One region of the Bacillus sp. MC1252 genome, then DNA from elsewhere that is predicted to be linked to it. Evidence: riboswitches for the same ligand, from Rfam matches in the RefSeq annotation. Region 1 holds a riboswitch; the other holds the start of a gene.
The links. A riboswitch is a leader RNA that binds a small molecule or an ion and turns the genes downstream of it on or off. The one in region 1 is predicted to bind glycine.
Positions count from the first base shown of each region.

Region 2: linked by a shared signal. The riboswitch ahead of gcvT (glycine cleavage system aminomethyltransferase GcvT) and the one ahead of ACYH0L_RS18405 (amino acid permease) in region 1 are both predicted to bind glycine.

Region 1 is NZ_CM166369.1:3,574,681-3,578,079, forward strand. It holds gene ACYH0L_RS18400 (DUF3169 family protein) at 1-214, shown strand, start outside; gene ACYH0L_RS18405 (amino acid permease) at 263-1,609, opposite strand; glycine riboswitch at 1,772-1,851, opposite strand; gene ACYH0L_RS18410 (LacI family DNA-binding transcriptional regulator) at 2,126-3,148, shown strand.
Region 2 is NZ_CM166369.1:2,183,442-2,186,840, forward strand. It holds gene gcvPA (aminomethyl-transferring glycine dehydrogenase subunit GcvPA) at 1-755, opposite strand, end outside; gene gcvT (glycine cleavage system aminomethyltransferase GcvT) at 772-1,869, opposite strand; glycine riboswitch at 1,975-2,071, opposite strand; glycine riboswitch at 2,075-2,182, opposite strand; gene ACYH0L_RS11085 (DEAD/DEAH box helicase) at 2,434-3,399, shown strand, end outside.

The DNA.
Region 1 (3,399 bases):
GCTCGCCATTTCTGACGAAGGTGAAAAGCATGTGATGCTGGGAGGGCTGTTTCACACCTACCAAATGATGAATATGTTATTGATCGGTGCCATGTTTATTCTCATTGTATATTCCCTTGGAGCGAATCACTCTCAGCTCTTCTCGATCATGATCATAGGACTTGTTTTGATCATTCTGAATGCAAATTACATGTTGAAGATTAGAAATCGTTAAATGGTAAAAAGCACAGCGCTATGAAAAGGCTGTGCTTTTTTTCATCCATTATGCAGCACGGCGTTTCTTTCGTGCATAAACCAAAAATAGAAATCCGAACCATACCGGTGTCAATAACAGCGCTGGACGTGTTGCGTCAGCGAAGAGCATGATCACGAGAATGGCGGCAAAAAGCACAAGAACACAAATATTCACAAAAGGTGTGAATGGCGCTTTAAAGGTAGATGCTGCATGCAGTTCAGGACGTGTTTTTTTATATTTCAGGTGACATATTAAAATAATACTCCATACCCAAATGAAACAAATGGCACTGATTGTTGTCACAATGCCAAAGGCTTGTTCAGGAATCAGCTTGCTTAAAAGAGCCCCGACAGATACCACGATCGTTGAAACAAATAGTGCATTGCTTGGGACAGCGTGTTTATTCAGACGGCCAAAGGAAGATGGTCCCTGTTTTTGATGACTGAGATTATACAAAATACGGCTCGTCGAGAACATGCCGCTATTACAAGCGGAAGCCGCAGAAGTCAGGACAACAAAATTAATGAGCCCCGCTGCTACTGGTATACCAAGCAGTCCAAAGGTTTTCACAAAAGGACTTTCTGATGCACTGAGCTCGGTCCATGGGTTGATACATAATAAAACAAAGATCGCACCCACATAGAAAAATAGAATTCTTAATGGAATTTTATTAATCGCAGACGGAATGTTTTTTTGTGGATTCGCCGTTTCTGCTGCGGACACGCCAACAAGTTCCACTCCCACATACGCAAAAATCACCATCTGGAATGACAATAAGAAGCCTGTGACACCATTTGGAAATACCCCGCCATGTGACCAAAGGTTCGTGACCGTCACAGGCCCGGCATCTGTTTGAAAACCAATGATTAAAAGAACAACCCCAACGCCAATTAGCAGTAGAATCGTAATGACTTTAATCAGTGCAAACCAAAATTCCATTTCTCCAAAAAGCTTCACTGTTAATAAATTAAACCCTAGTAAAATCAACAAACAAATGATTGCAGGAATCCATTGCGGAATGTCAAACCAATACTGCACATACACCCCGACCGCAATGACATCAGCCATCGCTGTCATAATCCAGCAAAACCAATACGTCCAGCCAGTTACAAAGGAAGCCCATGGGCCAAGATAGTCCTCTGCAATATCGGTTAATGACTGATAGCCTGTCTTCGATAAGAGCAATTCTCCAAGTGCCCTCATGACAAAAAAGATGGCCATTCCGACAATTAAATAAGCAAAAATAATCGACGGACCTGCCAATTGAATGGCCTTTCCAGAGCCTAAAAACAGCCCTGTTCCGATGGTTCCGCCTATTGCAATTAATTGAACATGACGGTTTGATAAATCTCGTTTTAATTCTTGTTGTGCCAATGTCAACGCCCTCCTCCGACACGATCCTATACTAAAATAATGAACCTTCAAAAAGTCCATAAAAAAAGAGATTGGATGCGCTCCAATCTCATGGTCATAAAAGAATAGCAAAATAGAGAAAAGCAATACATGGCATCATCCATGCATCACAAATACAATATTTCGTACTCTTCTGTCCTTTTGCCTGAGATTGTGAACCCTTCGGCGCCGCACATACATGCGGTCTCTCCAGAAGCTGCTCCTGCCATAGTGTGACCCACAGCAATCATAGCCTTCGTTATTTACTTAAAATGTTGCTATTTCTGAATAATTTTATATTTTACGCCTCTAGAAGAAAGCTGTCAATGGTAATCTTTTAAGATTTTATCCCTTCTCTACCTGATGCAATATGACTTCACTTCATCAACACCCCCTGATAAGGTATAATAAATCAAAAGATGTTCGGCTCGTTTGATGGAGAAATCCATCTTGACTATGAACCAAAGTTAGGCAATCCATTGAAGTTGGTGAAGACAAATGAAAAAATTGAACAAACAGCGTGTCACATTACAGGAAGTCGCCCGGCATGCCGGTGTCTCGACTTCAACGGCCTCACTCGTTGTTCGAAACAATCCTAGAATCTCTGAAGCCACTCGAACAAAAGTACTGCAATCCATGGAGGATTTAGGATACGTGTACGACCGCGTCGCTGCAAACATGCGGTCAAAAAGCTCCAATATTGTGGGTGTTATCGTCACGGACATTTCAAACACCTTTATTTCTGAGTTTTTAATCGGCGTGCAAACCACACTTGAATCACTTGGCTATACCGTTTTACTCGGTACAACCTTTGACAGTGTCGATAAGCAGGAACGGCTCATTTCCACAATGGTAGAGCACCGAGTTGGCGGGATTATTTTAAACCCAGCTTCGAAAAGCTCTACTAGGACGGTCAAACAGTTAAATCAAATTCGCACCCCAAAAGTACTAGCAAACCGTGAATTAGCGGAAGTGCATTGTGACTATGTCGGCGCTGATTATGAACAAGGCGCTTGGATGGCGGTACATCACCTTCTTCAAAAAGGACATCGACGTATTGCCTTTTTAGGCGGCATCAAGTCCTCATCGACTTGGATTGAACGCATGAAAGGTTTCAAAAGAGCCCATGATGAGGCAAACCTGACGATTGATGAATCTCTTATTATCGATATGGAACCTACCCGTGAAGGCGGGAAAGAAGCCCTTACCCAAGTCATCGACCAGCCCGAGCCTCCTACTGCTATTTTTTGCTTTAGTGACTTAGTCGCGTTTGGGGTCATTCAGGAACTGACAGCACGTGACATCAAGCCTGGTGAAGACATCGATGTTGTTGGATTCGATAACATCCCTGAAGCTGAGATGTATCACCCGCCGCTCACCACTGTCTCATCATTCCCACGATCCATCGGAGTAAAAGCAGCGAACCTTTTATATCATAAAATGAACGAGCAGGATGAAGAGCTGCAGCGATTGATCCTAAAGCCTCAACTTCATATTAGAGAAACCTCTACATCATCATGAAAGGGAGAATTGCGTGCAGCAATTCTCTTTTTTTATTGATCAAGTCAACTATTTCTTTATTTCATTTTTCTTTTTTTACATCACAAAGTCATAAACTTGACACATTTAAAGCGCAGGAGTATATTTATCACGTTGCTTCTTTTGGTATATCGTTATACCAAATTCGTCATACTATTATTTTTATTTAACAACAGTTGAAATTGATAATTTCTGATTCTGATCAAATCATGAAGATACACTTTCTTATCAAG
Region 2 (3,399 bases), 1.4 Mb from region 1:
GGCGGCGTCAGTAAACCGAGTGCAAGCGGATTACTTGAGACAATGAACAGGCTCTTTCCTTTATGTGCAATCGGTTCAATCTCTTTTAACGGTTCGACTACACCGAAAAAGTTTGGATATTGTACAAGAACAGCTGCTGTTTCGTCGCAGACGGCCTCTTCTAATGCCGCTACATCCGTCTGCCCTTTTCGCGCAGGTACCTCAACTACTTCAATATGCTGTCCTTTGGCATATGTTTTCAGCACTGCTCTTGATTCAGGGTGAACCGATTCAGAGACAACAATTTTCTTTTTCTTTGTATGTCCTGCAGCCAGCATCGCCGCTTCAGCTAATGCGGTTCCGCCATCATACATCGAGGAGTTGGCAAGATCCATGCCGGTCAGCTCAGCGATCATCGTTTGAAACTCAAAGATGGCTTGCAATTCACCTTGTGAAATCTCGGGCTGATAAGGTGTATACGCTGTATAAAATTCAGAGCGTGAGATGACGTGATCGACAATGACAGGCTGATAATGATCATACACACCAGCACCAAGAAACGATGAATAGGAAACAGTATCCTTATTCTTTGCAGCTAAGCGAGATAATTCCCGCACAAGCTCTGTTTCAGATGCGGCTTCTTTGATGTTGTATGCCCCTTTGAATCGTACTTTCTCTGGGATATCTGAAAAAAGCTCATCAATCGACTGAACGCCGATGACATCCAGCATTTCTTTTTGATCTTGCTCTGTTTGCGGCAAATACCTGTGCTTCATCCTCTATTCCCCCTCGTTATTTGGCTCTTTTATAAAATGGTGTGGCGACGATTTTGGCTTTTAGACGTTTTTTACGAACTTGTACTTCCACCTCTGCCTGAAGCTGCGCCTCTGATGTTTCGATCAAAGCAAGCCCGATATTTTTCTTTAACGTTGGAGATTGTGTACCCGTTGTGACAATTCCAATCTGCTTCTCTCCTGAAAAGACCGGATAGTCTGTACGCGGAATCCCTTTATCAATCATTTCAATGCCGACAAGCTTCCGCTTCGCTCCTTCTTCTTTTTGCTTTTTGAGCGCTTCTTTCCCAATAAAATTAGCTTCTTTATCCATTTTCACAGCAAAACCAATCCCGCCCTCTAATGGGGAAATATCCTTTGTGAGCTCCTGACCATAAAGCGGAAGTCTTGCTTCAAATCTCAAGGTGTCACGTGCACCGAGCCCGCACGGCATTAACCCTTTAGGCTGGCCCGCTTTTAATAAAGCCGACCAAATGTGAACGGCATCTTCTGACTGGCAGTAGATTTCAAAGCCGTCTTCTCCTGTGTAGCCAGTTCTTGAAACAAGCACCTCTTTTTGAGCGACCTCAGCTTGTGATAAAAACGTAAATGGCTTGAGAGATGTCACCTCTTCGTCCGCCACATCCTTGATGATGTCAGCAGCAAGAGGTCCTTGAAGTGCTAGCAAGGCGATTTGATCAGAGACGTTTTTGATCAATACGTCATCTTCACCTTGATGCTTGAGCAGCCAATCCACATCTTTTTCGATATTTGATGCATTAATGACAAGCAAATAGTTGTTCTTTTCTTTTTGATAGACGAGCAGGTCATCCACAGTCCCGCCATCTTCATAACACATGGCTGTATATAGTGCCTTACCATCCGTCAGCTTAGACAGATCATTGGTTAATAGCTTTTGTAAAAAAGGAAGGGCATCTTGACCTTTGACTTCCACCTCACCCATGTGAGACACATCAAAAAGCCCTGCTTTTGTTCGAACAGCTTCATGTTCTTCTTTAATGGAAGAAAATTGGACAGGTAATTCCCAGCCCCCGAAGTCAATGGTTTTTGCGCCAAACGTTTCATACGCATGAAAAAGCGGTGTTCGTTTCAACATCAATCGTTTCCCCCTTTTTTCTTACAGTGCAGATCACAAGCTGAATTTTCAGAAAAAAATCACAGCAAAAAAGGACAGAGAGCTCCCTTTTTATCAAAAAGAAGTCTCTGTCCTTGCACCTGAAAGTTTACAGCACAACATCATTGTGCGTTTTCCCCTTTGGTGGTTTGCTAAAAAAACAATGAGCAAACACTCTCCAGAGTTGCGTCCGGTAAGAGTACTTTTGCCTGAGAGATTCACTGAATCAATTCAGCTTGCTCCTTCGGCGCCTGCCAGTGCAAAATAACCGACAAGTCTCTCCCCATACCATCATCCGCTCATATTCTTCACATTTATTGGACATACTATCAAAATGGGTGACTTATTTTCTAGATCACTTACCAACATCCTACCATTAGAAATGGATCAAGAGCAACAGAAAAATCATTAACATTTTTAAAATAAATGTTCAATATCGTTCGCTTTTATTGAAATATATAGTCTTTTAAAGATCTCTCAAAAAATGAAGCGTTTAAAAACAGAACGATTTTATTATAAACCGACTAGGAAGGCAGGCGATGACCATTGAATATTCAAACGATTTTTGATCAGGAATGGGTAAGTGAATTTCAGCAGCGGCTTTCAGCAGACGGTCCCTGGGCGAACTGGGATATGTACCGATTAGCGACGCAGGTTCAGAAAGTCACGGCGATTGATTCATTCGAGGGTTTGCAAGCTCCTACGCACCTACCTGACTTCACTCCTTTAAAGCACCAGCTCGAAGTAGCCAGAAGAGTCGTAGAAGAGATGAACGGGAAAGCCATTCTAGCAGATGAAGTGGGACTTGGGAAAACTGTAGAAGCAGGGCTCATTATCAAAGAATACATGATTCGTGGACTTGCCAAAAAAATTCTCATTCTCGTCCCCGCCTCCCTTGTGTCTCAATGGGTGCAGGAGCTGCGGACGAAATTTTACATTGATGCTGTCGAACAAAAAAAAAGCTATGTGTGGGAGCAGTGTGACGTCGTAGTTTCCTCAATTGATACAGCCAAAAGACAGCCGCATCGAGACACGATTTTATCTATCGCCTACGATATGGTCATTATTGATGAAGCACACAAACTGAAAAACAATAAAACGAAAAACTATGAATTTGTGAGAAATCTAAATAAGAAGTTCTGCCTCCTGCTTACAGCTACGCCTATTCAAAACCGAATCGGAGAAATTTTCAATCTCGTTTCCCTTCTGAAGCCAGGCCATCTTGGGAATGAACATCAGTTTAAAGATGTTTTTGCCAAAAAGGACTTGCAGCTTGAAGATCATGATCGATTGAAACAGCTAATCAATAAAGTGATGATTCGTAACCGAAGAGAAGACACTGGCATCGAGTGGTCAAAACGGCATGTTAAGACGATTTCCATTCATTTCTCTCCGACAGAGCAAGCGTTATATGATGAAATCTGCAAGCTGAAAGAGAATCCAGCTTATACAAAGCACATGTTTTCAATCATGACCTTGGAACGGGAATGCTGCTCAAGCCGCGAGGCGGTC